Regions from separate parts of the Psychrobacillus sp. NPDC093200 genome, predicted to be linked through region 4. Evidence: riboswitches for the same ligand, from Rfam matches in the RefSeq annotation. Region 4 holds a riboswitch; each other region holds the start of a gene.

Region 1 (7,663 bases), on a different contig from region 4:
TTATTTTTAGCATTGCTCATGATCTACACCTCTTATGTAAAATTGGGCTTTCTTTTTTCTAAAAATGCTTGAATACCTTCTGTATAATCCTTAGAGCTGAAGGAATCTAATATCAACTGCTCTATCTCAAGCGTTTCTTCATTTTCTCCATCTAAAATAGACTGGATAACTTGCTTGATTCCATTGTTTGCAGTGGAGGATTTGCTCACAATTTTGTTAGCAAAAATCAAGCATTCCTCTTCCACTTCTTCCATTGGAAAAACATAATCAATTAAACCAATTTCCTGTCCTTCTTTAGCAGAAATAAGCTTAGCTGTGTAAAGTAACTCTTTAGCTTTAGAAGGACCAATCAAATTTACCAATCGCTTAGTGCTTGTTAGATTATATATAATTCCTATATTTGCTGCAGTGATACCAAGCTTACTTCCAGCCGAAGCAAATCTAAAGTCACAAGAGTTAGCTAGCTCTAAACCACCACCAATAGCTAATGTTTTAATAAGTGCGATAGTCGGCTTAGGAAAGCGGTATAGTTTTTCAACCGATTCAAGCGTTAAGTCATTATAAGCCTTCGCTTTCTCAGCAGAAAAACGATTTTCTAAAAACTCGGTTATATCTGCTCCAGAAGAAAAGGAGGTTTCATCCACTCCTTTTAAAATAAGCAATTTAATAGAAGTATCCTTTTCTAACTCTTCTAAGATTTGACCCAGCTGTTTAAACATAGCGAGAGAAAATGAGTTTTTCTTTTCAGCTCTATTAAATACAAGTGTAGCAATAGGCCCATTACGTTCTATGTGCAATTGGTTTGTCATTAGAAATGCCTCCGTTTAATCTTTTTTTATCCTTGCAGCTAATCTGTTACCGATAGACTGAATACCTTGAACTAGAATGATCAATATAAGCACCGTGGCATACATGATATCCTCTTCATATCGTAAATGCCCAAAACGATATGCTAGGTCACCAAGACCACCTGCACCGACCATACCTGCCATTGCCGTAGCTCCGATTAAACCTACTGTCGAAATAGTTAAGCCTAAAATAATTGAAGGACGTGCCTCACGCAGTAGCACATGCCAAATGATAGAAGGAGTTTTAATTCCCATCGCTGTATAAGCTTCAATGACACCATTCTGTACCTCTAAAAGTGCGGATTCCATCAATCGTGCAATATATGGAGCAGTATAAATTACTAATGGAACGATAACACCCTTAACACCGATCGTAGTTCCAACAATAAATTTAGTAAAAGGAAGGATAAAAAATAGTAGAATAATAAATGGAATAGAACGAATTATATTAATCAGAAGGTTACTAACTTGGTATATAACCGCATTTTGTAACGCTTGACCTGGTCTAGTTAGAACGATAAGTATTCCAAGTGGGATACCAATGATTATGGAAAAGAATAAAGATATGCCTACCATCTGAAATGTTTCAATTACAGATTCTCCGATGATTGGCAACCATTGATTAGTGAATTGTTCGAATCTACTCATGAGTGCACCTCCAAGCTCTCAGTTCCAACTCCTTGTTCTTCTAAGAAGCGAATAGCTGATTGTACTTGATTTTTTTCTCCTACTAAATGAATCACGATATTACCGACAATTCCGTTTTTCAATTCAATAATATTGGCCGTTAAGATATTTGGTTGTACATCAAACTTCTGACTAACCTCTGCTAATAATGGTTTTCCAGTACTTTCCCCAACGAAAGTCAAGCGAGTGACTGCACCCGTCACATGGAGCTGAGAAATAAGGGAAGGGGATAAGTTACGTTGACTAATTGTGTTTAAGAACTTTTTAGTTGTCGGATGACTAGGCTTCGTGAAAAGATTAATAGCTGTGTTCTCTTCTACAACTTCTCCGTTTTCCATCACATACACATGATCACAAATCTTTTGAATAACATTCATTTCATGAGTTATTAAAAGAATAGTTATACCTAATTCCTTATTGATCTTTAATAAGAGCTCTAATATTGAGTCAGTCGTTTCTGGATCCAGAGCACTTGTTGCTTCATCACTTAATAATACTTCTGGTTCCTGGGAGAGAGCTCTTGCAATAGCTACACGTTGCTTTTGGCCGCCAGAAAGCTGGTTTGGATAGCTTTTATGCTTATCGGTTAAGCCTACTATTTTTAAATATTTTTCCACTCTTTTTTTAACTTCGTTCTTGTCGTAGCCAAGCAGCTTTAAAGGTATAGCGATATTGTCGTAAACAGTGGCAGTTTTTAAAAGGTTAAATCCTTGAAAAATCATGCCTATTTTGTTTCTGACTTTTCGAAGTTGAGGAAGGGGAAGGGGGGTTATTTCTTCGCCATTAATGTATACTTTGCCTTTTGTTGGCTTTTCGAGCAGGTTAACACATCTGATAAGTGTGCTTTTCCCTGCTCCGCTATAGCCGATAACTCCGTGAATTTCACCTTTTCTTACATGAAGACTTACGTTACTGACAGCCTTTACTGTGTTTCTTTTGCTGATGAATTCCTTTGTAATATTCTCTAAAACTATCATGTTAAATCTTCCTTTCTAAAGAAAACGTTACCGGTTGCGGCAACGTTTTTGTTATTTCTACTCATCCCAGCTTGCTAACACAGAACCTTGAAACTCTTCTTCGATAAATGTTCTGACTTCCTCTGATTGATAAGCTTTTACAAACTTTTGAACGGTTGGATCATCTTCGTTTTCCGCGCGTACAACGATATAGTTCACATATGGAGAGTTAGATGACTCTAAAAGAATTGAGTCTTCCTTCGGGTTAATGCCAGCAGCCAAAGCAAAGTTTGTATTGATTGCCGCAGCGTCTACCTCGCTAAGCTGTTTCGGTATTTGAGCAGCCTCTAATTCGATAAATTCAATATTCTTAGGGTTTTCTTCGATATCATAAATAGAAGCATTTTCTTTTTTATCTTCTTTAATTTTAATAAAGCCATTTTCCTCTAGTATATATAATGCGCGTGAACCGTTAGTTGGGTCGTTTGGTAATCCAAATGTGGCACCTTCTGGTAAATCTTCGAACGATTTAAATTTTTCAGAGTAAATACCCATTGGGTTTAAAATAGTTTTACCAACTGGTACTAGCTCAGTACCATGGTCTTCGTTGAAAGCATTTAGAAAAGGCTCATGTTGATAGCTATTTGCGTCTAGGTTACCTTCAGATAGTGCTGTGTTTGGAAGTATGTAATCAGAAAAAGCTTTAATTTCTATTTCTAGTCCATCTTTTGCTGCAACTTCTGCTGCAACCTCAGCTATTTGTTCGTGAGGACCAGCAGTTACACCTATGACTAATTTATTTTCATCTAAGGCTTTGTCACCTGTAGATTCATCACCACAAGCCGCAAGCAACCCCGTTAATAGAACTCCTGATAATACTAAACCAACCTTTTTCATTAAAATTCCTCCTTAATAATTATTAAAGAATTCGAATAAATATAAAAGCCTCTCTTTCAAAAAGAAAGAGAGGCACACAAAAATGCATTGTCCTCTCTTATCTTCCAAAACAAAAATGTTTTGCAGGATTTAGCACCTTTCTATACTTTTGGTATAGATGGTTGCCGAGCTTCAACGGGCCAGTCCCTCAGCTACTCTTGATAAGAGATAATAAGCTATTAAGTTTTTCGTTTATTCTATAAATGAAAATTTACTATACTAAACTAACAAAGTCAAGAGCTATTTTTTAATAGTAAAATTTTTTAGAAAAGATTAAAATTATAAGATAATAAATAATTATGCAATTGGAGGAATCGACATGACAATAAGAGCAAATTTTGCAGTTGGTGATTTTGAGAGAATAGTTGGTGCTAGATTAAAATATGGAACAGATTTGATAGAAGGGATAGAAGCAATATGTGAAGCCAACCAAATTACTTCTGCCACTATCGTTAGCTGCTTTGGAAGCTTTCAAAAGTGTGGCTTTGTCTATTTAATTCCAGCTGATTCCTCGAAAATAGGTGTAGCCTATAATGAAATGATCGTAAAAGAAGGACCTATAGAATTTTTACATGGTACAGGAGTTATATGTCAGCGAGAAGGAAAATATGCCACACATTTTCACGGATCAATGTGTGATCAATATGGTGCTGTTTTTGGAGGTCACTTCATCAAAGGTGAGAATCCTGTAATTACGGTTGACCTAGTCTTAGCCGAAGTAAAAGGGATGGAATTCCATCGGAAACATGATGAAGAGACTGGTGCAATTCAGTTTTATCCGATTGAGAAAGGGAGCAAGTTCTCCAGGTCAATAGAGGAATAGAAAGTGTAGTAGGTTAACATATAAAAGAATTTAAATAAACAATAGAATATGACATAAAAAAAGACTACTTTTGTAGTCTTTTTTTATTTTGTTGACTATTTCACTTAAACACACTAATTAATATTGTGATGAGAAAATAAACTAAAATACCAAGTATAAATAGTCCTATAAATTTTTTCATGTAAGATACCTCCAGAGGTTTAAGCTTGTTTTTATTGAACGGTCATAAAAAAATTTATCCGGTCATAAAACGTTGCTATCCGGTCATAAAAAAATTTATCCGGTCATAAAACGTTGCTATCCGGTCATAAAAATTTTTATCCGGTCATAAAATCGCGCTATCCGGTCATAAAAATTTTTATGCGGTTATAAAGACAATTTATCAATTATTTTCATAGAAATTAGTGTCTTTTAACTTCACTTAAACATCTTTTAGATGATAACAGTAACTAATTCTTAAAAAAGTTCTAGCTTTTCTATACGGTCAACAGCCTCAATCAGGCGATCCTCATCAACTAAAAGTCCGATGCGTACATAACCTTCCCCGTGTTTACCAAATCCATTGCCAGCAGCGACAGCAACATCTGCTTTTTCTAGAAGTATGTCAGCAAATTGTTCACTAGTATAGCCATTTGGTACAGGAAGCCATGCAAAGAATGAGCCTTCAGGAGCTTTCACATTCCAACCAATTTTGCGACAGGCATCTATGAAAGTATTTCTTCTTTTTTCATAGAGTGCCACTAATTCTTCCACGCATTCCTGAGACCCATTTAGTGCTTCTGCTGCTGAAGATTGAACAGCAGGGAAGAGACTGACAAAAAGATGGTCTTGTATAATATTGATAGCCTCAATCATTTTAGAATTACCTACGGCAAACCCTACGCGCCAGCCTGCCATATTATAGGTTTTGGATAGCGTATACATTTCAATTCCGACTTCTTTAGCACCTTTTGCTTGTAAGAAACTAATAGGTTTTTTCCCATCAAAGCCGATGCCTCCGTAAGCAAAATCATGGACAATGGCTATATCATTTTCCTTTGCTAACTCAACAGTTTCCTGGAAAAACTCTAAAGTAGCAGAGGCTCCCGTAGGATTATTAGGATAATTCAAATACATTAGTCTCGCTGCCTCTTTTTGGTCCGGGGTAAGCTGCTTGTAATCGGGTAGAAACGCATTTTCTTCTAACAGTGGCATAGTATCAAATTGCACATTTGCTAGTCCTACTCCAGAGAGATAATCTGGATAACCAGGGTCAGGAAGGAGCATTAATTCCTTCTCATTCATCATAGCTAAAGGTAGCTCTACTAAACCTATTTTAGTACCAAAAAGTACGGCTACCTCTTTATTAGGATCTATATTAACGTCATACTCTCGAGAATAAAAATCTACGGCCGCTTGCTTTAGCTCGTTTATACCTCTAAAGGGAGAATATTTATGAGAAAGCGGACTTTGTGCTGCTGTCGATAGCGCTTGTACAATATGGTCAGGTGTCGGCTGGTCAGGGTTTCCTTGTCCGAGATTGATAACATCCCTACCTTCTGCCACAGCCTTCGCTACTTTTTGTACTAATGTTGCAAAAAATTGGGGAGGGAGATTTTTTAAACGATCAGAAAATTCCATGGACAATACCTCTTTTTCTAAATAGTTGCATATATTAGTCAAATCTTATAATCTTTTTAGTATTATGTCTATAGGTGGTGGCGAAATGAAAATAGCTTGTGTTCAGTTAGATATAGCGTTTGGTAATCCAAAAGAAAATTTTAAAAGAGTAGAAAAGAAAATTAGAGAAGCAGCTATACAAGGAGCAAATCTTATAGTTTTGCCGGAGATGTGGAACACGGGATATGATTTAACGAGATTAGAAGATATAGCAGATGATAAAGGGGTAAAGACGAAGGAATTTCTAGTTAAACTTGCGAAAGAATTACATATACATATAGTGGGTGGCTCGGTTTCGACGAAAAAAAAGAACTCCTTTTACAATACCATGTATATCGTAAACCATTCGGGAGAGCTAATCGCTGAGTACGACAAGGCCCATTTATTTAAGCTAATGGATGAGCATTTATATTTAAAAGCTGGAGACAGTAAGAATATTTTTATGTTGGATGAAGTGACGATGGGAGGCGTTATTTGTTATGATTTACGCTTTCCGGAATGGTTTCGTGCTCACTCATTGAATGGTGCCAAAATAATTTTTGTTCCTGCTCAATGGCCCTCAGCACGTATAGACCATTGGAAAATACTTTTACAGGCAAGAGCTATTGAAAATCAATGCTATATAGTTGCAGTAAATCGAGTAGGAGAAGATCCGAACAATCAGTTCAATGGAAACTCGATGGTAATTGCTCCATGGGGAGATATAGTTTGGGTAGGAAACGAGGAAGAAACTATTGGATTAGTAGATATTGATTTAAATCTAGTAGAAGAAGTAAGAGGTAGAATTCCTGTATTTCAAGATAGAAGAGAATCATTATATAAATAATAATATTTCTTTCTAGAAAACTATTTAATTCAGTTGACGTTTAATTGGCTTTTTTGTATGGTTTTGTAAAGGGGGAGAAATAATGACAGAACATAAACTGGCAATACAGGATGAATATCCAGATGACTTTGCTTGGTGCTATGGATGCGGTCGTTTAAATGAAGAGGGGTATCATTTAAAGACTTATTGGAATGGAGACAAAACAGAAACTGTTTATCATCCAAGAGAAGAGCATATTGCAATTCCTGGCTTTGTATACGGTGGATTAATTGGAGCAATAGTGGATTGTCATGGAACTGGTTCGGCAGCTCTTGCACTTCACCGAAAAAATGGTTTTGAGCCTGGCAGTGGAGAAACACCGCCACGATTTGTCACAGGGTCCCTCCATGTCGATTTTCTTAAGCCTACGCCTCAAAAGGTCGAACTAAAAGCGATAGGTACGGTGGAAGAGATTCATCCGAAAAAATGGAAGGTAACTTCAGAAGTCTACGCAGGAGATACGCTTTGCGCTAAAGGGGAAGTCATCGCTGTAGTTATGCCTGCAACATTTACAAATAAATAATAACTTTAACACAGGAGACTTTTTCCTGTGTTTTTATTTTATAAGATTATACCCTTTCTTTTATGGGAAAGAAGAAATAAAGGAGGGAAATGGAATGGATACTTTTCTATATTTATTTTTCACAGGCTCCTATATAGCATTGCTTATTTGGGGCTTAATCGGAATAAGGAAGCAGGATTTACCACAGTGGACTAGTTTTATTTATCTTATAATATTAGCTCTCATTTATGACAATGGAATTATCGCTTTTGGTAAATGGATTGGTGAGGGAGAGTTGCTAGAGACATTGAATCTGTTAAGGTTTTGGACACATGCTTTTTTAACACCTTTACTAGTTTTATTTGCTACTGGTACATTGAAGGAAAG
Region 2 (7,663 bases), on a different contig from region 4:
AAATTAAAGTTAAAAGAGTGCTCGGAATACTTCTGATCTTTTTAGCTTTAGTAGGAATTGTTACCTTATTGGTATTTCTTGTGTTTCCATTTTTAAAAGCTCAATTTTTTAGATTGGCAGAAGAGCTCCCAGGTTATTTTATAGAAGTATTGAGTCAATTAGATTCATTTTTGAGAACAAATACTTTTATTAGCTCTTATTATTTACAAATAGAGAATGATGTTGCTAATCTGTTATATGATTTACCAAAGGAGCTAGGAGCATTCTTCCAAAATACCTTCACTGGTATAGCAACTGGTATTTCATCTTTTATCGGTATACTTACTAGCTTCATATTAGCAATTGTTACTGTGCCTTTTATCTTATTTTACCTTTTAAAGGATGGAGAAAAGCTTCCTGCATATATTCTTAAAATATTTCCACCTCGTATGAGAGAGGATTTAAAATCGGTATTTACTAGCATAGACAAGCAAATTAGCTCTTACATCCAAGGTCAGATACTTGTTTCCATGTGCATAGGAATAATGATTTTTATTGGTTTCACCATTATTGGAATGGATTATGCATTATTGTTAGGCGTATTGGCTATGGTAACAAGCGTTGTCCCTTATCTAGGGCCAGTTATAGCTATTACTCCAGCAGCTATTATTGCTTTAGTCACATCGCCATTTATGTTGATTAAGCTCGCTGTTGTATGGACGGTTGTTCAACTGATCGAAGGGAAATTTATATCCCCACAAATTATGGGTAAATCACTACATGTGCATCCAATTACTATTATTTTTGTATTAATTACTTCTGGTGCATTATTCGGAGTTCCTGGAGTTATATTAGGTATTCCGGGGTATGCCATTTTAAAAGTTATAGTTTCCCATTTTTACACATTGTTTAAAAAGAGGTACAATAAATTTGAACCGGTTGTAGAAAAACATTATGAGTACACAAATAACAAGGTGGAATGAGAGTAATGGCCAAAAAATTTAACTCCAGTATAGAAGTGAAATCAATAAAGATTGATACAATTGTGGATCATCCTTATATCGAACACGGTATAAATCTTTCAGGAACTATCTATATTGATGGCGTACATGACTATGAGCAAATTGAAAATATTAAATTAGAAGTCTTTAAAGTGATTAATGGTAAAGTACCAAAGGTTGTTTCCAAGCATTCTATTGAACTGGTTGGTACTGTCGCATCTAAGGATATGCAAATGATTCCTTTTGAGATAATGCCAGATGAAAGATGGCTTCCAGATGGTGAAGAAGAAATGACTACACTTATCTTAAGAACGACCGTCTTGTTTGAAAATGGTTCCGAATACAATGACGAAGATGAAATACATTTTGATATTGAGGAATAAAAAGCAAAGAATCCCAGCATTTATTGCTGGTTTTTTTGTGGATAAAATTCTATTTGAAGACCACTCTATGTGAAAAGAGACTGCAGATTATTGCTTACAAGTGATAATTGCATCATAAAGGAGCAGCCGATGAAAAAGTTAATTGTTTTGTTAATATTAGTTTTGTTGCCTTTAACTGCTTGTGGAGAAGATCGTACTTCAAATGATGTCCCACCGCCAGAAACGATCGATAATACAAGAGATAGTATTACCCCGGAATCAGGGAATGAAGAAGTTAATAAAGAAAATGATGAAGGAATGCCAAACACGAACGAGCTTAACGATCCTGGCTTAGAGGGCTTAAAAGGTGACGAATAAAAATTCACATTGTAGGAAATAGTGGAATATGTTAAAATAGTCTTACATTAATGATCGGAGGTGAAGAAGGAATGAAAAACACTGTGAATGCACATGGATTTATTTTGGGATTTTTATCCATATCCTGTGCGATTACTCATGGATTTGCTAAGAACGGGACCAGTCTGTCCTTTTTTAAACAATTACATGAAATTCACAGCTGATAAGCCATTCTTTCTGAACCACATTTAGGAGACTGCTCGCTTATGGAGCAGTCTTTTTGTATGCAGAAAAATGCTTCCAGCTATATTTTGGAGAGGAAGCGAATTATAATGATATGTAAAATACAGGAAATTAGTAAAATGCTTGGTGGAAACACAATATTTGAGGATTTAACCTTGGATATAAGGTCTGGAGACAAATTAGGGATAGTTGGTAGAAATGGAAGCGGTAAAACAACTCTTTTTAAATTGATTGCAGGTATTGAAAAACCAGATCAAGGTACGATAACATTCAAAAAAGGGACAAAAATAGGTTATCTTGCTCAAATCCCCACTTTTGAAAATCATATTACAGGGAAAGATCTGCTATATGATGCTTTTGAGGATATAAGGCTTCTTCAGCAAAAGATGAGCGAACTAGAACATGAGCTTGCAGTAGCTGATTCCGAGATATTAGAAAAGCTCTTAAAACAGTATGGGGATATTCAGGAAAAATTCACTTTACAGGGTGGATACGGTATTGACTCTGAAATTGATAAAGTAATTCAAGGGTTACAGCTAAGTGGCTTTGTCAATCAGCCTTTTTCAAGTTTAAGTGGTGGTGAGCAAACAAAAATAATGCTTGGACAGCTTCTTCTAACCAGTCCACAGTTATTACTTTTGGATGAGCCGACCAATCATTTAGATTTGTATGCTATAGAGTGGCTAGAGGAATATTTGGTTAACTATTCAGGCACTGTAGTTTTAATTTCACACGACCGATATTTCCTGGATAAGGTTGTCACTAATGTTGCCGATCTTGAGGACGGGATGTTAACGCTTTATCATGGTAATTATTCTTCGTTTTTAATAGAGAAGGAAGAAAGGCTCACTCGTGAATTCCAGCAATATGAGGAACAACAAAAAAAGATAAAAAAAATGAAAGAAGCCATTAAGAGATTAAAAATTTGGGCTAACCAGGCTGTTCCTCCAAATGCAGGACTTCATCGACAAGCAAGAAATATGGAACGAGCTCTAGAAAGTATGGAAAAGGTTCGAAAGCCTTTGATAGATCCTAAAAAAATGAACCTGACATTTGACGCAGCACCTAGAAGTGGAAAAGAAGTAGTAATAATGGAGAGCGTCTCCAAATGCTTTGGAGATAAAAAGATTTTAAATGACACAAATATGCATGTTTATTGGAAAGATCGACTTGCTATAGTGGGAAGAAATGGAACGGGTAAAACAACCATATTAAATATTCTCAGAGGGGAAGAAACAATTGATATAGGGGAAGCTCGATTTGGGAGTAATGTAAGACTTGGCTACCTTTCTCAACATTTTGAAATAGGAGATCCAAAAGCTCGATTGATAGATATTTTCAGAGGTAAAGTGAACGTTAGTGAAGGAGAAGCGCGCCACATTTTAGCGAAGTTTATGTTCTACGGACCCGATGTTTTCAAAAGAATTGCTGATTTAAGCGGTGGAGAAAGAATGCGTCTTCGTCTAGCACAGTTAATGCATCAAGACATCAATTGTTTAATATTAGATGAACCAACTAACCATCTGGACATTGATTCTTGTGAGGTGTTAGAAGAAGCATTGGATGATTTTAGTGGAACAATTATTGCTGTTTCCCATGATAGATATTTCTTAAATAAACTATTTTCAAGAACTGTTTGGCTAGAGAATGGCAAGCTTACAACTTATGAAGGCCCGTTTGAATGGGCAAGAGAAAAATGGGTTGAATTTAGCTCTAAACAAAATTCGGAGAAAGAAATAAAGGAGCAGCTGCCCATAAAAAAATCACCAACCACTAAACAAGAAAATAAGGTTCCACTAGAACACCAAATAAATGAGCTAGAGAAGATAATAAGTGACTTAGAAAATCAGATTAACGTAGAGGCAGACTGGTCAAACTATGAGTCATTAAGCTTGAAGAAATTACACGCAGAAGAGCAGTTGGAACAATTAATGGAGAAGTGGTTAGAACTATGAGATTAATAGGCTATTCTTGAAAATGGGTTGATATAAATAAGAGACCATGCTAATATTATTTATTGACAAATAATTATAACAATTAAATATTCTTATCAAGAGAAGCGAAGGGATTAGGCCCGTTGAAGCTTCAGCAACCTCTGTTATACAGAAAGGTGCTAACTCCTACAAGACATTATCTTGGAAGATAAGAGCTAAAGAGCAACTTTATGCCCCTCTTTTCTTACATGGAAAGAGGGGCGTTTTTGTTTGAAAGAGGTATCTGGTTTTTGGTTGTCAAGCTCAGAGTTTACCCACAAGGTTCAAGTAAAATCTGAATTGCTTTGTAATTTTACCTATGTTTTCACTATACAAACGTTAGTTCTAATGCTTTTCTATAAGGAGGAAATAAATTGCCTATTAATATTCCAAAACAATTACCAGCAACAAAGTTATTAAAAGAAGAGAAAATCTTTGTTATGGATCAAGAGAGAGCATATAAACAAGATATTCGTCCACTCAACATCGTTATTTTCAATCTAATGCCTGAAAAAGAAAAAACAGAGCTACAGTTATTAAGACTTTTAGGTAATACACCATTACAAGTAAATATAACATTTATGAATACAGCAACATACGAATCTAAAAATGCTAGTAAAACTCATCTAAATACATTTTATTCGACATTTGATGAAATTAAGGAAAAAAAGTATGATGGCATGATTATTACTGGTGCTCCAATTGAGCAACTTCCATTCGAAGAGGTAGATTACTGGAGAGAGATGAAGGAAATCATGGAATGGTCTAAATTGAATGTGACCTCAACGTTACACATTTGCTGGGGTGCCCAAGCAGCTCTTTATTATCATTATGGAATTGATAAATTTCCTCTTACTCAAAAGTGTTCAGGAGTGTTTAGACACATTTTAACTAATCAGGTGGAGGATCTAGTAAGAGGATTTAATGACAAATTTAATGCCCCAGTATCCCGTTATACCTCTGTTTCAAGGGAAGAAATTGAAAGGAATGAACACTTAACCATCCTTGCCAATTCTGAGGAAGCTGGAGTATTTCTTGTGAAATCGAATGACAACAAATTTGTGATGGTGACTGGTCACTTAGAGTATGATGCACATACTTTGGCAGAGGAATATAATAGAGATCTCAACAAAGGAATAGAGGTTGAGATGCCTAAATACTATTTCCCAAATAATGATCCTTCTAGTCAACCATTGAATACATGGAAAGCCCATACGCATCTGTTATTTTCAAACTGGTTAAATTACTATGTATACCAAGCTACTCCTTATGATTGGGAATAATATGTTCTATTGTACAGTCAGAAAGAAAGTAATATTTGTCTTGTATATTGAACTCCTGTTTAAATAAACAGGAGTTTTTCTTATTTTTAGTTTTATTTATTCAGATATTAGGGAAAACAAAAGAGAAGAGACATTGTATTATACAAAGAAACATATTTTTAATGGTATTGATTTACACTTTATTGGAAGCGAGGTTAAGTCTATGAGTTTGACACCAAAACAAAGAATCGAGTTACATGGGTTTAATAATCTAACGAAAACATTAAGCTTTAATATGTATGATATCTGTTATACGAGAACCAAGGAAGAAAGGGAAAAATATATAGAATATATTGATGAGCAATATAACGCTGAACGCTTAACTAATATACTAACCAAAGTATCCGAAATTATAGAAGCGAATATATTAAATATTGCACAGCAGGATTACGAGCCGCAGGGTGCAAGTGTAACCATTTTAGTATCGGAAGGACCTGTCGATCAAACACCGATAGAATCATTTAAGCAATCTCCGGGGCCAATACCAGAAACTGTACTTGGTCACCTAGATAAAAGCCATATTACTGTTCATACTTATCCGGAATATCACCCGGATGAAGGAATCAGTACTTTTAGAGCAGATATAGATATTTCTACTTGCGGAGAAATTTCTCCATTAAAAGCACTAAATTATTTGATTCATTCCTTTGAAACTGATGTGATGGTCATGGATTATCGAGTGAGAGGGTTCACGAGAGATGTGAAAGGCCATAAATTATTCATAGATCACGATATTAATTCCATTCAAAATTATATCCCAGATGCTTTGCAGGAATTTTACCATATGATCGATGTTAATGTTTATCAGGAAAATATTTTTCATACTAAATGTAAGCTAAAGCAGTTTGACTTGAATAATTACCTATTTGGCTACAACGAAGATGAACTTTCAGAAGAAGAAAAAATATTGATAACGAAAAAGCTAAAAACAGAAATGGACGAAATCTTTTACGCAAAAAACATGACTCGATCAGAATAAAATTGAATAAAGCTCTGAGTAAATTACTCAGAGCTTTTCATTTGTGGGGAGAATGGACTTTATGACCGGATAGACCAAGTTTATGACCGGATAGAAAAATTTATGACCGGATAGACCAGGTTAATGACCGGATAAAAAAATTTATGACCGGAAAGACCCGGTTTATGACCGGATAGAAATTTTATAGCCGAATAAACCAGTTGTAAGACAATAGTCATAAAAAAGGTTGATTTATCATTTAATGTTCAGTGAACTACTTATACGACTCTTACTTCATGAAATAATTAGGCTGAAAATTAATATTCAGAAATATTCGAAACATTTTAACCCTTTCTCCGTAAATGTTAGAAAGGGGATGAAAAGATGGACTTTTTAATAAACTTCATAATTATTACTTTGTTTATTAGCCCAATTATTGCACTCATTCACGAAGCTGGACACGCATTTTTTTTGAAAATATTTGGTGCGAAAGTAAGTGAGTTCTCTATAGGGAATGGTAATACACTTTTACAGATTAATAATTTTCTCATAAAAAAAGTTTACTTCTTTGGAGGAAGAGTTTTTTCAGAAAACCATGAGAAATTAAGTAAAAGCCAAAAAACATTTTATTACTTAGGGGGAGTTTTCTTTAACTTTATTTCTGCTATAGTACTTCACTTATTAACTGGTTATGAATTCCTAGTTTTTAGAAACTATTTGGATAGTTTTATTTTTGTATCGTATCTAACTGTTTTAATCAATCTAATTCCACTTAATACAATAATAGGTGCTACGGACGGTAAACAATTAATAGAACTATATAAGAATTAGTTAGAGGTTAATAGTAAAAACATATTGGAATAGACAGGATATTTCTGGAATGATAAACTTTAATGACCATACAATATTGGACGGCAAAGTGTAATGCTACCTTTATTTTGGATAAATTTTAATGGGAGTAGCTGCCAATAACATATACCTATTTTTAAATTTGTTTTTGTCTATAAAATGACGTACAAAATTATGATAGGAGTGTAATAATGATTGAATTAGACACAGAAAGATTAATATTAATTCCACTGACTGCAGAAAATCTAAGATTACTAATTGATAATCCAAAGAAAATGGAACAGAGTTTATCTATCAATGAATCAAATAGATTTCTTAGTTCGGATCTTAAACAAGCTATGGAAATTAGACTTTCAAAACTGTTAAGTGATGAAGAAAATTATATTTGGTATACCAATTGGTTAATCGTTTCGAAAGATCAAAACTGTAGTGTTGGTGGAGTAATGTTAAAAGGTCTTCCTAATGAAAATGGTGAAGTAGTAATAGGGTACTATACTCTTCCAGAATATCAAGGGAACGGCTATATGACGGAAACTATTAATAACATGAAAAACTGGTTGCTAAATCAGGCCGATGTTATGTATGTTATTGCTGATACGGATAAAGACAATATTCCATC
Region 3 (7,663 bases), 320 kb from region 4:
GCAAATAGAAATTGTGCTCCGTAATATGAAAGCATTACTAGCGCATGCTCATAAGGAACGTCTATTATAAATTTGTTAATTGCAAGAATAGAGTCAGAGAATATAAACAAAGTAGCACCAATAATGACGAATTTATTCCCTGTTTGGAAAGCGTTCCATCCCATAGTTAATATCACTGCTATGTAGAGAACTACAGCAACAGCTAAAATGGTTTCCTTTTCTGACCATAACGTTCCTGCTAGCCAAATGGTCATAATGAGACCATATATTAATAATAATGCGGCTGCCCACTTAGGAATTGAATGTTTCTTAATTTTTCTAAAGGCAAAAATGTAAATAATATGTCCAATCAAAAATGTGATGAGACCAACTATAAACCAATAAATTAATCCATCTGCAAGCATACATACAAAAAGTCCTAAAATAATGAGTGTTTTATAAATCTTTGGCAAACCAGGCGCTTGATGGAACGCAAATAAAATAATAAGCAACATAGGAATTAATTTGAACGTGATTTTTAATCCAACTGGATCATGAGGAATCAAGAATATATAGATGATTCCCATTAACGCAATAGCAATGGATAAGATTTTACTCCACATAACTGCACCCCTTTAAATTTGTTATTTACAAATATTTTCCTGATATTGTATGAGGTCCTAGTCTAATAAATTCTATATAACCACACTAAAAGGACTGAGACATGCTGTCCCAGCCCTATACTTCGGACACTAGAGATCAAATCTCAAAAAGCTGAGACCGCTCACCGCTCGGGAACTGCCTCTTCGCTTTTCTAAATTTGCTTGCCGGGGCAGATATAGGCGTTTAATCTTCATAATAAGGAGGATTATGTGTTACATAAGTTCCCCCTATAAAATCATGAAGAGCTCGCTTATCTTCACGTAAACCTACCATGAAGGCACTTACAATGACACCAATACCTAAAGTCAACCCATAAAGAAGCCCTGCGATTAAATCTCTCTTTACCATCGTCCAAATATCTACATTAGATCCGTCTATCTGGACGATTCGAATACCTGTGATTCTTTTACCTACCGTATATCCCACCCAAAAAATAGGTACTGCAAAGGAATAGAATGTCTGACCAATTGTGGTAAGCCAAGTATCACCTTCTCCTAAAAATATGAAGCTAATTAGTGATAACGGTATTCCAATAATAATTGCATCTAACAGACTTGCCCAAAAGCGTATCCAAAAACCAGCAGGATTGCTCATAAAGTATAAACCCCTTACTTTCTAATATTAAAGAGCAGCGTCGTTTACGCTATTTAAGTAATCTTCAATCGTACCAATAACTGATTCCACGCAACCTTCTTCAAAAGGAGAAATGAGATGAGCTTCCTCTACAAGCTTGGTGAAGGACATAGAGCCTCCTAATTTACAAAGGTGTAAATAATCTCTCCACGCGGCTTCACGATCCTCTCTGGAACGTTTCCAAAATTGGAATGCACAAATCTGCGCCAATGTGTAATCAATGTAATAGAAAGGACTTGCGTATATATGTCCCTGACGGTGCCAGAAGCCACCAGCTTCGTAATAACTGTTGCCATCATAATCACGGTGAGGTACGTAAATTTGTTCAATATTTCTCCACGTGGCCTTTCTTTCTGCAGGAGTCATTTCTGGATTTTCATATATAGCGTGCTGGAACTCGTCTACAGCTACTCCGTAAGGCAAGAAGAGAAGCCCACTGCTTAAATGAGCAAATTTATATTTTTCTGTTTGGTCTTTGAAGAAAAGTTCCATCCAAGGCCAAGTAAAAAACTCCATACTCATCGAGTGAATTTCACAGGATTCGAAGGTTGGCCAAATATATTCCGGAATCCCAATGTTGCGACTAGTATATACCTGGAATGCATGACCTGCTTCGTGAGTAAGAACATCAATATCTCCTGAGGTTCCATTGAAGTTAGAGAAGATATATGGAGACTCATAGTCATCTACAAACGTACAATAGCCGCCAGCTTCTTTCCCTTTTTTAGCTTCTAAATCCATCAAGTCACGATCGATCATAAATTGAAAGAACTCAGCTGTCTCTGGAGATAGCTCTTCATACATTTTCTTCCCATTATCAATAATCCATTGTGGAGAGCCTTGTGGAGTAGCATTCCCTGTTAAGAAGTTAAGTGGTTCATCGTAAAATTTAAGTTTATCTACTCCAATGCGGTTAGCCTGTCTTTCATATAGCTTATTTGCAAGAGGAACAATGTGATCACGTACTTGGTCACGGAATTTTTTAACCATTTCCGCGTTATAGTCGATTCGATTCATACGAACATAGCCAAGCTCAACAAAGTTTTTATAGCCTAGTGTAGTTGCGATTTCATGACGAATTTTAACAAGTTGATCATAAATACTATCAAATTTTTCTTCGTTTTCTTGAAAGAATCCAGCTGAAGCTTCTCTAGCCTTTTTTCTTACTTCACGATCAGTAGACTCCGTAAATTTTCCGAGTTGTGCGAGTGTATATTTTTCCCCTTCAAACTCGACTTCGGCCGATGCAACAAGCTTAGAGTAGTCAGAAGTTAGTTTATTCTCCTTTTGCATTAAACTGATTACCTCTGAAGAGAACCCCTTGATTTGAAAGTCCGCAAGATCAAATAGTTGGCTACCCCATTTCTGTTCCAATACGTTTCTATATGGGGAATTTACTAGAACTTTATAGTATTCCGTTACAAGCTCATCTACCTCAGGGCTAATTTCATCAAAGAAATCTCGTTCTTTTTGATAAAATTCATCGTTTGTGTCAATAGAAGCTCGAATATAAACAAGGTTAGCCTGAGTAGAAAAATTGTTGCGAATTACATTTATTTCTTCAATCACCGAGTTCTGCTCTTCAACAGATGTTGCTTCCTTCATTTTAGCCAATAGTTCATGAAAAGCCATCTTCATTTCTTGTAAATCTGGTCTCTTATATTTGTATTCCTTAAATGTAACCAATGTATTTCCCCCTATATATATATTAATCTATTCCTTCTAATTGTTTATTATTTTCAGATAAATTGCAACTTATAATTTAACTTGTTTTATTATAGATAATAATATAATATGTTTGTAAATAAATAAACATATTAAGGAGTTGTTTGTTTTAGTCATGATAGAAAAATTTTGGGAAGTTACCATTGAAGAGATGAAAAAGGGATACGTGGAAGAAACAAACGTTTTTCAGTGTTTGCTATGTGGGGAACAGATAGAAAAGGGTGTCATCTACCCGGAGAATAATGTGTTATATGAAGCTGAGAAATTTATGATTCGTCATATCGGCAACAAACATGTGTCAATTTTTGAGTATTTAAGTGGTTTAAACAAAAAGCTAACGGGCTTGACCGAACATCAAAACAGTCTGATTCGTCTATTTTTTGAGGGGAAGAGTGATTTAGAGATCCAAAAGGAGCTAGGAATAGGGAGTGCCTCAACTATTCGAAATCATCGGTTTGTTCTAAAGGAAAAGGAAAGACAGGCGAAAATATTTTTAACAATGATGGAACTGTTGAAGGAAAGAGATAATCATGCCCCTGCATTCCTGCCTGTTCACAAGAATGCAACCATGGTGGATGATCGCTACAATATCACGGAAGAAGAACAAGCTGAACTCGAAAGCAAATTTTTTCCCGAGGGGATTAACGGACCAATGCTAAAATTTCCGAAAAAGGAAAAACAAAAGCTTTCAACACTTAGAGTTATTATTCAACGTTTTGAACAAGAGAAAAATTACACTGAAAAAGAAATAAATACGATCTTAAAAAATGTCTATGAGGATTATGTGACGTTAAGACGTTATTTAATCGAGTATGGGTTTTTAGATAGAAAAGATGATGGCAGCACTTATTGGGTGAAGGATTAACGATGAATTAAAAAGAGCCTCAAGTAAACTCTGCAAGAGCTTATAGTGGATAGAAAGATACAGAGGAGAATCGATGCAACAAAGGGAGCTCGGATAAAGAAGTCAATCCGTTCTTTTAGCTAGGGAGAGATTATAATTTTTGCATCTCTCCCTTTTATTATTTTCCAGATACAAAGGTTTTGAGCAAGGCAGCCCTTTCACGTAATCGCAATTTTGACTCTGAAATTTGTGGTGTCTTAGCAGCAACCACATCTGCATTCCATCCTATTCCTTCTGCAATAATCTTTGCCCGTTGTAGATGAAAATCACTCGTAATAATTGTGACAGAGGTAACGCTATCGGGTAGAAGCTGTTGGGAGAACAGAAGGTTTTCATACGTAGAAGTGGATTGATCTTCTACGATTATTCGACTCTCGGGGATTCCATTCTCCATGAGATATTCCTTCATAACCACTGCTTCCTCTATATCCTCGTCCGGTCCTTGTCCTCCAGTCACAACGAGCTTTACATTATGATATGTGTTTGCATATTCTAGTGCAGCCTCTAGACGATATCGTAGTGCAAGAGAAGGAATCTGGCCTTGTTTAACCTTGGCCCCTAATACAATTGCGTATTCATTGGAACCGTTTGCCTTAGGTTTTAATCCATCCTCTAGCCATTTGCTTGTAAGCATCCACATACCGACTCCACTAGTTGCCATTATTATTAAAGGAACTAGCACAATCCACCTCTTTTTTTTGCTCATTTAACCACTCCTTTTACAGTGATGGCTTTTTTTTCTTCATAACAGAGGAAATCTTTACTTCTTCTTTTCGAATTAACCGCTGAACATTCTCTATATGTAAGAACGACGCCATTAGAAATAGAAATCCTGCAACTATGATTGGACCTATTCCATCTGCGGTCCATATAGAGGCTCCTATAAAGATAAGGTAGAAAAAGAATACACCTATCAATAAATAATCAGTCAAAAGTGTGATGCATATTAACAATAATAGTCCTGCTAATCCAATCGGCCAATGTAACGCTAGCAGTACTCCAATGATGGAAGCTGTGCCTTTACCGCCTTTAAATTTTGTGTAAATAGGAAAGTTATGCCCTAAGATTACAGCAGCACCAGCTATATAAAGCAAAAAATCATGCTCAGAGGTACTAAGTGAGGTCAGCTGCGGAGCAATTAATCTTGCCCCAATAATCATAATTGCGCCTTTTAAAATATCTATGGCTCCTACTAAAACGCCATACTTCCATCCAAGCACTATGGTGGCGTTGGAAGCTCCTGAATTATTTAAGCCTTCTTTTTTTATATTAACACCACTCATCCATTGGGCTAATTTTGATCCATGAATCGAACCAACTAAGTAGCCTATTAAAAGAATGCTAACACTCCAAATAATCATTCTATGACACCCCCAAAAATAATATTCTATCTATTATATTAAACGATTATAAAATGATGAAGTTTCAGAATTTTATATAAAATAACTTGACTTATAAATAACGGAGGATTTATACTGTGTAACAAGATGGAACACTAATCTAATACTCTTATCAAGAGTGGCGGAGGGAATAGGCCCTACGATGCCCGGCAACCACCAAGTTCTTTTACTTGGAAAGGTGCTAAATCCTACAAATTCTTTTATGAATTTGGAAGATAAGAGGAGGAACATGTCAATTTGACCCCTCTTCTTAAGTGAAGAGGGGTTTTTACATTGGCAGTTCTATAATCCTCTCCCGCCTCCAAGCATCCATCTAATCTACTAATAACGGAGGAATTCAAAATGACAAATCTTCAAAAAGAAACACTTCTATTGCATGGTGGACAACAACCGGATCCAGTCACAGGATCAAGAGCGGTACCGATTCACAAAACAACCTCATATGTATTTCAAAACACTGAGCATGCTCAAAATCTATTTGCATTAAAAGAGACTGGTAACATCTATTCCCGAATAACAAACCCAACAGTTGATGTTTTTGAGCAAAGAATTGCATTACTTGAAGGAGGTACTGCCGCAGTGGCCCTTTCATCAGGGATGGCAGCCATTGCATTTTCTATTTTAAATATTGCAGGCGCTGGAGATGAAATTATCGCAGCTGAAAACTTATATGGAGGGACCTTTAATCTTTTTGCTCATACACTTCCTCGCTATGGAATTACTGTGAAGTTTATAGATTCAACGAATCCTGAGAATTTCAGATCAGCAGTTACTGAGAAGACAAAAGGTTTTTTTGCTGAAATTATTGGAAATCCAAGCTTAAATGTACTGGATGTGGAGCAGGTAGCTACCATTGCAAACGAAGTGGGGGTTCCATTACTAGTAGATAATACTTTCGCTACTCCGTTTGGTTCAAATCCAATTGAGCATGGCGCTCATATAGTTATCCATTCGGCGACAAAATGGATTGGAGGTCACGGTACAACAATTGGTGGAGTAGTAGTTGATGGAGGTAACTTCAACTGGAATTCTGAAAAATTCCCGGGCTTTACAGAGCCAGACGTAACCTATCATGGTTTGCGCTACGGAATCGATGTTCCAGGCGTGGCATTTGCTATAAAGCTAAGAGTCCAGTTGCTACGTGATTTTGGTCCTTCTCTAAGCCCAGAAGCAGCTTTCTCCTTTCTTCAAGGATTAGAAACACTTCACTTACGAGTGCCAAGACATAACGAAAATGCCCAGAAAATTGCGGAGTACTTAAATGACAATGAGGAAGTTTCATGGGTTAACTATTTAGGGCTTGAAAGCCATCCTACACATGAACTTGCTAAAAAGTATTTAAAGAATGGATACGGTTCTATTTTGACATTTGGAGCAAAGGGAGGTAGAGAAGCAGGTAGACATATTATCGATAATATAGAGATTTGGTCACATGTAGCAAATGTGGGAGACGCAAAATCTCTAATTATTCATCCAGCTTCCACTACTCACCAACAACTTACACCGGAGGATTTGGTAAAAACAGGGGTTACAGAGGATCTAATTCGCTTGTCTGTAGGCTTGGAGGCAGTAGAAGATTTACAAGAAGCACTTGGAAAAGTACTTTTAGAGAAAACAAATGTCCTCTCTAGATAGAATTTTGTTGTTAATTGAGTGGAAATAGTCTACAATATGTAAAATAGTCAATTAGTTAATTGAAATTTTATTCAAGTACGATTATTTAAATTCAATTGTACAGATTCATTTGGAGGAGACAGCATGGCAAAAATAAAAGCAGCAATCTTAGGATTTGGAACAGTCGGCCAAGGGATTTATCACATTGTGAATGAAAAACGAGAAGACTTAAAAAAGTCATTAGGATTGGACATCGAAATATGTGCGATTCTCATTAATAATTTAGCTAAAGAAAGACCCGAGACCCCAGGCGTATTAGTGACAGATGACTTTGAGGATATTGAAAATATTCCTGGGCTTCAAGTAGTTTTTGAAGCAATAGTTAACGAAGAGCCGGCTTATAGCTATTTATGTAGAGCGATAGACAAGGGCTGTCACGTCATTACAGCAAATAAGGTCATGTTCTCAAAATATAGTATCCCATTGCAGGAACGCGCAAAGTCACGAGGAGTTTTTGTAGGGTATGAGGCGACCACTGCAGGTGGAGTCCCAATTATTAAGACATTAAAAAATCTACTTCAAGTAAACTCAGTAAAAAAGATTCAAGGTATTTTAAACGGAACGTCCAATTATATTTTGACACAAATGCGTTTAGAGGAATCTCCATTTGAAGATGCGTTAAAAGAAGCACAGTTATTAGGGTATGCGGAGGCAGATCCTTACAATGATATCTCTGGTCAGGATG
Region 4 (7,663 bases):
CGCTCTCTACTGAAAGAGCATGAATCATAAATAATAAATTGAAGATTTTAATCAGATAGGTGGTTTTCATGGAAACTATTTTAAAAGTAAAAGATTTACAGATTTCTTTTTTAACAAACGACAATGAATTTGAGGCTGTTCGAGGCGTAAGCTTTGAAGTAAGAAAAGGAGAAACACTTGGCATTGTAGGAGAATCAGGTAGTGGAAAAAGTGTCACTGCCCGCTCCATCATGCGCCTGCTGCCTTCTCCCCCCTCCTTCATGAAAAATGGCTCCATTGAATTTTTAGGAGAATCTCTTGAGACAAAAACCGAAAAGGAAATGGAGAATATTAGAGGAAGAGATATCAGTATGATTTTCCAGGATCCCATGACATCTTTAAACCCTACCATTCGAATTGGCCCACAGATTGCAGAAAGTCTTATCAAGCACCAGCAGCTTTCTAAAAAAGAGGCAAAGAACCAAGCAGTTGAAATCTTGAAGCTAGTAGGCATTAAGAATAGCGAAGAGCGCTACAACCAGTATCCTCACGAATTTTCAGGTGGTATGCGCCAAAGAGTTATGATCGCTATTGCACTTGCCTGCAAGCCAACGCTATTAATAGCAGATGAACCGACAACTGCACTAGACGTTACCATTCAGGCTCAGATTTTGAATTTAATGAAGGATATGCAGCAAAGATTTGGCACCTCCATTATTTTAATCACTCATGATTTGGGTGTAGTTGCAGGTATGTGCGATCGAGTGGCAGTTATGAAAAACGGCGAAATTGTAGAAACCGGGACAACTGAAAAGATATTTGAAAATCCTCAGCATGACTATACAAAAAAATTATTAAATGCACTTCCTCGTTTAGATGAAAGGAAGAAACCCAAGAGACCACCGCTTCGTTCCATTGGTTTAGAAAATGGCAAGCCGTTATTAGAGGTCAAATCTTTGAAGCAGCATTTCCAATTAGGCAAAGGGAATGTGCTGAAGGCCGTTGATGATATCAGCTTCTTCATCAAACCTGGAGAAACCCTTGGACTTGTAGGAGAATCTGGCTCAGGAAAATCAACTACCGGTCGGTCCATTCTTCGGTTACATGAGCCTACGGATGGAGATGTGCTTTATCAGGGAATGGCCATCAACCGTTTGAGTAAAAGTGAATTAAAAACGATGCGACGACATATGCAGATTATCTTTCAGGATCCGTATTCTTCCTTAAATCCTCGTTTAAAGGTGTTAGATATTATCGGCCAGGCATTAGATATTCATCGTTTGAGCAAAAATACAGAGGAAAGAAAACAACGTGTAGAAGAGTTACTAAAAATGGTAGGGTTGGATTCCTCCCATGCCATGCGTTATCCACATGAGTTTTCAGGTGGCCAACGACAACGAATCGGCATTGCCCGAGCACTGGCAGTAGAGCCTGACTTTATAGTCTGTGATGAACCACTATCAGCTTTAGACGTTTCTATACAGGCACAAATTGTAGAACTACTAGAGGATTTACAGCATAGACTAGGTCTAACTTACCTTTTCATCGCACATGATCTATCTATGGTTAAGCATATTAGTGATCGGGTAGCGGTGATGTATGCTGGTAAAATTGTGGAGCTTGCGGAAAGTGAAGAGCTTTATTCTAACCCACAACATCCTTATACAAAATCCCTATTAGCAGCAATCCCTATTCCTGATCCTAAGGTAGAAGCTAAGAAAAAAAGGAAGCTTTTGGAGGAATCAAATGTAGAGGATAGATATCAATTGAAGCAATCTAAGCTTGTGGAAGTTTCCTCCGGTCACTGGGTAGCAATTCCAAATGTGAAATAACTCTTGAATTTAAATTCATCCCATGATAAACTTACTTATCGCTAAATTTTGAAAATTATATATTTTTATTTCTTATCAAGAGAGACGGAGGGATTGGCCCTATGATGTCTCAGCAACCAGCCATTATAGGTGTGGTGCTAAATCCAATAGACATTTTTGTCTTGAAGATAAGAAGAATGACTTCAATCTATATTGGGGGTTCTCTTCTTATGAAGAGAGCCCTCTTTTTATTTGGCAAAATGCTTTTCTATTCTATATTTATCCTGAATTTTTTTATCTTAGAATCTACTTTGTGATTTATTTTCGAAATGTTGAACCTATTAATAATAAGAGGTGAATAACAATGTCCAAAACTCACATTAATACACAATTAGTTCAATTAGGTAATCATTGTGATCCAAAAACTGGAGCAGTTAATCCTCCTATCTATTTATCCACAGCCTATAAACATCATGGTCTTGGCCAATCTACCGGCTATGACTATACTCGAACTAAAAACCCTACACGAGCTATTTTAGAGGAGGGAATAGCCAAGCTAGAGCAAGGCGATACAGGATTTGCCTGTAGTTCGGGAATGGCAGCCATTCAATTGGTCCTTTCCCTTTTCCGTTCAGGTGATGAATTGATTGCCCCAGAGGACTTATATGGAGGTACTTATCGCCTTTTCAATCAATATTCTGACTCCTATAATATTAGGACTATTTATAGTAAATTTACCTCTTACGTAGAGGTGGAATCTCTTATTACCAAAAATACGAAGGCAATCTTTCTTGAAACACCTACTAATCCGTTAATGCAAGAGATTGATATTCAGCTATACGCGGAGTTAGCTAAGAAGCATGAGTTACTTTTAATTGTGGATAATACCTTCTTAACTCCTTTTTTACAGAGGCCAATAGAACTTGGCGCAGACATTGTCATACATAGTGCTACTAAATATATCGGAGGTCACAATGATGTACTGGCTGGGTTGGTTGTATCAAAAGGCGTTAAATTGGGCGAGAAATTACAGGCTAACCATAACGCAGCAGGTGCAGTCCTTTCACCATTTGATTCATGGCTGTTGATACGTGGGTTAAAAACTCTCCATCTAAGAATGAAACAGCATGAAGCAAACGCAAAGAAGTTAGTAAAATTTTTAGAGCAACAGCATTTAATAAAAGATGTTCTCTATGCAGGCAAGGGTGGCATGCTCTCCTTCCGTCTTCAAAGAAGCGAACTGGTAGGTCCTTTTTTAGAAAAGCTAAAGTTAATCATATTTGCTGAAAGTCTTGGTGGTGTGGAAAGCTTCATTACTTACCCTGCCACTCAAACACACGCAGATATACCAGAATCTGAACGAATTGCTCGGGGAGTAGATAATAGTTTATTAAGGTTTTCTGTTGGTATTGAGGAAGCGGAAGATTTAATCAATGACTTAAAGCAAGTATTTGTAGCTTTAGAGAAGGAGGTTATTGTTTAATGGAATCTATTCATCAACAACTTGAAACTAGTTTAATTACTGCTTCAACTCGAGGTGATTATGAAAGAAGAACCGGTGCTGTGAATGTTCCAATCTATTTATCTTCTACCTTCCATCAGGAAAGTTTGGATAGCTTCGGCCCATTTGATTATAGTCGGTCTGGTAATCCAACCAGAGAAGCATTAGAAAAAACCATAGCAGAGCTAGAGGGTGGTACGCGAGGATTTGCTTTCGCTTCTGGTCTGGCAGCGATATCAACCTCTTTAATGCTGTTATCTGCCGGAGACCATATAATCATGACGGAGGACGTTTATGGTGGCACCTTTCGCTTTGTGACCGAGGTTTTACCTCGCTTTGGTATAGAGCATTCTTTTGTTAACCTTTCTAATTTAGATGCTGTTGAGCAGGCAATTCAGTCCAATACCAAACTAATATATATAGAAACTCCCTCAAATCCGAGAGTAGGTATAACTGATATTGCCGGTATTGTAGAAATAGCTAAAGCCAATAATTGTCTAACCTTTTTAGACAATACCTTCATGACACCACTCTACCAAAGGCCGCTCGAATTAGGTGTAGACGTTGTTTTGCATAGTGCAACTAAGTTCTTGTCTGGACATAGTGATATCATTGCCGGCCTTGCTGTTACAAAGGATGAGTTGCTTGGTAGCAAGTTAGGTTTTCTTCAAAATTCCTTTGGAGCCATACTGGGTGCTCAAGATTCCTATACACTCATACAGGGCATTAAAACAACTAGTGTGCGCTTCGAAAAATCTACGGAGACGGCTATTAGTTTGGTCAATTATCTAGCAAATCACCCATTAGTGGAGGAAGTTTTCTATCCTGGATTATCATCTCATCCAGGACATGAAATTCATAAAAAACAGGCGGCCAGCTCTGGTGCTATATTTTCCTTTCGTTTGCCAGGCAAGGCAGCTACAAAAATATTTGTTGAAAATCTAAGAATACCTGTTTTTGCAGTAAGTTTGGGTGGAGTAGAATCTATTCTCTCCCACCCCGCTACTATGTCCCATGCAGCAATGCCCAAGGAGGAACGAGAAAAGCGTGGAATTACTGATGGACTGCTTCGCTTTTCGGTTGGGCTTGAACATGTGGATGACCTGTTAGCAGACTTTGAACAATCATTGGAAATAGTTACTACACATTATAAAGAAAGTAGGAGTTTAATATGACCAATCAATTACTAGTAAAAGCACCCTTCAAAGCAGATCATGTAGGAAGTTTCTTAAGACCAGAACGCTTAAAAAAAGCGCGAGCTCAATTTGAAGAGAAAGAGATAACTTTAGAGTTGCTAACTCAGATTGAAAATGAAGAAATTATTAAACTGGTTGAAAAACAGAAAGAAGCTGGGCTACTTTCCATTACAGACGGCGAATTCCGTCGTAAATGGTGGCATTTCGATTTCTTAGGAGGACTAGATGGTGTAGAGTTTTATGAACCCGATAAAGGCTTGTCTTTTAAGGGAGTCCAAACAAAAGCTCATGGCATTAAAGTAACAGGAAAAATTGGCTTTAGCACTCACTATATGATAGAGCATTTCAAGTTCTTAAAAGAAGTTGCAGGTGATGCTGTAGTAAAATTCACTATCCCAAGCCCGAATATGCTTTATTATAGAGCAGCATTTGAGGAAGGTGTGTATAACAACGATGAGGAAATATTCGCCGACTTGATCACAGCTTATCAAGGTTTTATCCAAGCATTATACGATGAAGGCTGTCGTTATCTACAAATCGATGATACTTCCTGGGCAACCTCCTTTTCCGAGGAAGGAATTGCTTCTTTGAAAGACAAAGGATTGTCATTAGAGCAAGCCTTGTCCTTTTCTGCACGAGCTATTAATGAGTCTATTTCAAAAAGACCTGCCGATATGCTTGTGACAATGCATATTTGTCGAGGAAATTTCCGCTCCACGTATATTACGAGCGGCAGCTATGAATTAGTATCAGAAACTATATTCGGTGGATTAGATGTGGATGGATTATTTTTAGAATTTGATGATGATCGTTCAGGTGGCTTTGAGCCATTGCGTCATGTTAACAGAAAAGACCTTTACATCGTGTTAGGGCTGATCACCTCTAAGCACGGCGAACTCGAGGAAGAGGATTTAGTTAAAGCTAGAATAGAAGAGGCATCCAAATACGTACCAATTGAACAGCTTTGCTTGAGCCCTCAATGTGGGTTCTCCTCTACCGAGGAAGGCAACTTATTAACAGAAGATGAACAATGGGCGAAAATTCGCCATGTGGTGAAAATAGCACAGGATGTTTGGAAATAAGACATGTGGATAACCAAAAAATTAAGCGAGGTTGGTTGGACTAAAGTCCGGCTAACCTCTTTTAACTAAAATGAACCTTCCTTAAAGAAGGTTTTTACTTTATTTGTTGGGGTAATTATAGAGTAAGACGTTAACTTCTTTAAGGAGGAATGTATGATGAGTAAACAAGCTTATGAATATACAACAGATGATATTGTAGAGGAAACTGGAGATTATATTTGTGAATCTGGTGTAACTAGAACATTAGAAGAAGGTTCGAAGTTTCCATCATGTCCTGATACAGAAGTAGTTACTTATTGGAAGCGCGCTAATAGTCATTCTCACGCTTCTGGTCAGGAAGTTTTAGAATCTGGTCGATATGTAGACGAAGATGGAGATGAAGCATTTCTGGAGGCTGGAGCAATTTTCCCAAACTGCCCTAAATCCGGTGTTCCTACAACTTGGTCACACGCTGGATAACCAATGAGCTGATACTAGTCTTTTTAACAGACATGTATCAGCTTTTTATTATTTCAAATCATTCCAGTAGCTTTGGGCTTGCACTTCCCTCTCCTGCTGGTTCTTCCTTCTAGCTTCTTCAGAAATTAACAAAGACTCATTGATGCCATTTTTTACACCCCACTTGATAACAAAATATAGCAGGATAGAAACACCCAATATCCAAAGTAGCAATTGCCCTGTAGTCATTTAATTCACCTTACTCTCCATTTATTTGTTTCGTACAACAACTAGATAGCTTGTATTAACAGCCAACATGACTAAGCACATCAATGCAATAGAAAACATTTGAGATTGCTCACTAAAGAAAGAAAATGCTACAGCCAAAATAATACTTATGAGCATGAAAAGGTTAAATAGCTGATGAGCCCTGTAGAGACCTTGTAATGTGACATATTTCTCTCCATCATCCATAGATTCCATTAACTCTTTTTCATAATCCTTTGAAGTAACACTCGGAAGGTTTCTTTCTGGGTAAATATTTCTTACGAGATTTATACCAAAAATGGAAATGACACTGCTAGCAATAAACAAGAGAATAAACCCAATTTGAAGGATTGAATTATTCGACATAAGAATAGATATCGCTACAGCTAAGATTGATAGAATCAAAGATGTATTAGCTGTTATATTCAAATCAGCAAATTTTTTGTACTTAAATTCTTCCATCAAATCCTCTTGCTCTCCAACAAACTTTTGAGCATTAACTTTTTTCAACTTTTTGATTAATAGCAGACTAGCCACTAACAAAATCAAGAGAATGGCTAAAACAATATATAATAATATATTTACTGGCTGTGCCCATGCTTCATCTATTTTATTTTTACCCATCATTATAGCAAGTGTGATAGTAAAGCCAGCTAATCCTCCAAGCAGTAAGCTAATAATAGTTGTAAATACCTTTTTCATCATTCATCCTCCCTTATCAAAAAGACGTTTTCTACAGACTCATTAAAAATTCTTGCTATTCTAACAGCAATCAAAATGGATGGCATATATTCTTCACGTTCAATCAAGCTAATCGTTTGTCTAGAAATTTTAGCTAATTTAGCTAGCTCGGTTTGATTGAGCCCCTCTCTCGCTCGCAATTCTTTTAAGCGACTTTTCACAATCATCGCCTCCTCCTTTTTAATATATACAATAATAGTCATTTTGACAACTATAATTGTCATAATGACTATTATAATTTATAATATTTAATTTTAAAAGGAGGTCGCACTAAAAGCATGCGCCTCCTTTATTCTTAAAGACACTTATAAATCTCTTGCAATATCTTTAAGCTTATTTATAACTAGCTCTTCCTCGTTTGCCACATGAGAACTAGCAATTGTAATAAGCTCTGCATAGTCTCCTATACAGACTGAGCTTTGTGCTTGAAGAAACATAGATACATCGTTTGCGTCGTTTCCAAATGCTATAAACTGCTTGCTCTGTACTCCAAGCTTTTGTAATCCATTCCATTTATCAACACCCAATGGACTTATATCTAAAATCTTTTCGAGTCCATGGTTATAAATCACAACTGAGAGTTCTTGGAGTTCCTTTAGTAGGCTTTCTTGATCATTGCTATGTATTATGACTACTTTTACTATTTCG

What was found. A riboswitch is a leader RNA that binds a small molecule or an ion and turns the genes downstream of it on or off. The one in region 4 is predicted to bind S-adenosylmethionine.
Region 1: another riboswitch for S-adenosylmethionine. It lies ahead of ACQKNZ_RS12410 (MetQ/NlpA family ABC transporter substrate-binding protein); the one in region 4 lies ahead of ACQKNZ_RS01935 (methionine biosynthesis PLP-dependent protein).
Region 2: another riboswitch for S-adenosylmethionine. It lies ahead of metA (homoserine O-acetyltransferase MetA); the one in region 4 lies ahead of ACQKNZ_RS01935 (methionine biosynthesis PLP-dependent protein).
Region 3: another riboswitch for S-adenosylmethionine. It lies ahead of ACQKNZ_RS00410 (O-acetylhomoserine aminocarboxypropyltransferase/cysteine synthase family protein); the one in region 4 lies ahead of ACQKNZ_RS01935 (methionine biosynthesis PLP-dependent protein).

Annotation. Positions count from the first base shown of each region.
Region 1 covers NZ_JBNNVC010000002.1:928,602-936,264, reverse strand. Annotated here, with positions in the region: gene ACQKNZ_RS12430 (alpha-hydroxy-acid oxidizing protein) at 1-20, opposite strand, end outside; gene ACQKNZ_RS12425 (enoyl-CoA hydratase/isomerase family protein) at 33-809, opposite strand; gene ACQKNZ_RS12420 (methionine ABC transporter permease) at 825-1,496, opposite strand; gene ACQKNZ_RS12415 (methionine ABC transporter ATP-binding protein) at 1,493-2,512, opposite strand; gene ACQKNZ_RS12410 (MetQ/NlpA family ABC transporter substrate-binding protein) at 2,570-3,388, opposite strand; SAM riboswitch class I at 3,483-3,595, opposite strand; gene ACQKNZ_RS12405 (PPC domain-containing DNA-binding protein) at 3,747-4,250, shown strand; gene ACQKNZ_RS12400 (pyridoxal phosphate-dependent aminotransferase) at 4,707-5,870, opposite strand; gene ACQKNZ_RS12395 (carbon-nitrogen family hydrolase) at 5,956-6,735, shown strand; gene ACQKNZ_RS12390 (PaaI family thioesterase) at 6,818-7,297, shown strand; gene ACQKNZ_RS12385 (phospholipid phosphatase) at 7,392-7,663, shown strand, end outside.
Region 2 covers NZ_JBNNVC010000002.1:847,795-855,457, reverse strand. Annotated here, with positions in the region: gene ACQKNZ_RS11980 (AI-2E family transporter) at 1-962, shown strand, start outside; gene ACQKNZ_RS11975 (sporulation protein) at 968-1,363, shown strand; gene ACQKNZ_RS11970 (hypothetical protein) at 1,493-1,720, shown strand; gene ACQKNZ_RS11965 (RAxF-45 family protein) at 1,771-1,923, shown strand; gene abc-f (ribosomal protection-like ABC-F family protein) at 2,032-3,897, shown strand; SAM riboswitch class I at 3,987-4,091, shown strand; gene metA (homoserine O-acetyltransferase MetA) at 4,290-5,198, shown strand; gene speD (adenosylmethionine decarboxylase) at 5,401-6,216, shown strand; gene ACQKNZ_RS11945 (site-2 protease family protein) at 6,580-7,026, shown strand; gene ACQKNZ_RS11940 (GNAT family N-acetyltransferase) at 7,236-7,663, shown strand, end outside.
Region 3 covers NZ_JBNNVC010000001.1:73,745-81,407, forward strand. Annotated here, with positions in the region: gene ACQKNZ_RS00380 (lysoplasmalogenase) at 1-602, opposite strand, end outside; gene ACQKNZ_RS00385 (RDD family protein) at 826-1,236, opposite strand; gene ACQKNZ_RS00390 (M3 family oligoendopeptidase) at 1,264-2,961, opposite strand; gene ACQKNZ_RS00395 (DUF2087 domain-containing protein) at 3,116-3,865, shown strand; gene ACQKNZ_RS00400 (YdcF family protein) at 4,023-4,610, opposite strand; gene ACQKNZ_RS00405 (glycerol-3-phosphate acyltransferase) at 4,624-5,265, opposite strand; SAM riboswitch class I at 5,411-5,526, shown strand; gene ACQKNZ_RS00410 (O-acetylhomoserine aminocarboxypropyltransferase/cysteine synthase family protein) at 5,647-6,939, shown strand; gene ACQKNZ_RS00415 (homoserine dehydrogenase) at 7,063-7,663, shown strand, end outside.
Region 4 covers NZ_JBNNVC010000001.1:391,251-398,913, reverse strand. Annotated here, with positions in the region: gene ACQKNZ_RS01940 (dipeptide ABC transporter ATP-binding protein) at 69-1,811, shown strand; SAM riboswitch class I at 1,881-1,985, shown strand; gene ACQKNZ_RS01935 (methionine biosynthesis PLP-dependent protein) at 2,155-3,273, shown strand; gene metC (cystathionine beta-lyase) at 3,282-4,466, shown strand; gene ACQKNZ_RS01925 (5-methyltetrahydropteroyltriglutamate--homocysteine S-methyltransferase) at 4,463-5,569, shown strand; gene ACQKNZ_RS01920 (hypothetical protein) at 5,726-6,028, shown strand; gene ACQKNZ_RS01915 (DUF6019 family protein) at 6,077-6,256, opposite strand; gene ACQKNZ_RS01910 (DUF3169 family protein) at 6,278-6,976, opposite strand; gene ACQKNZ_RS01905 (helix-turn-helix transcriptional regulator) at 6,976-7,176, opposite strand; gene ACQKNZ_RS01900 (HAD-IIB family hydrolase) at 7,321-7,663, opposite strand, start outside.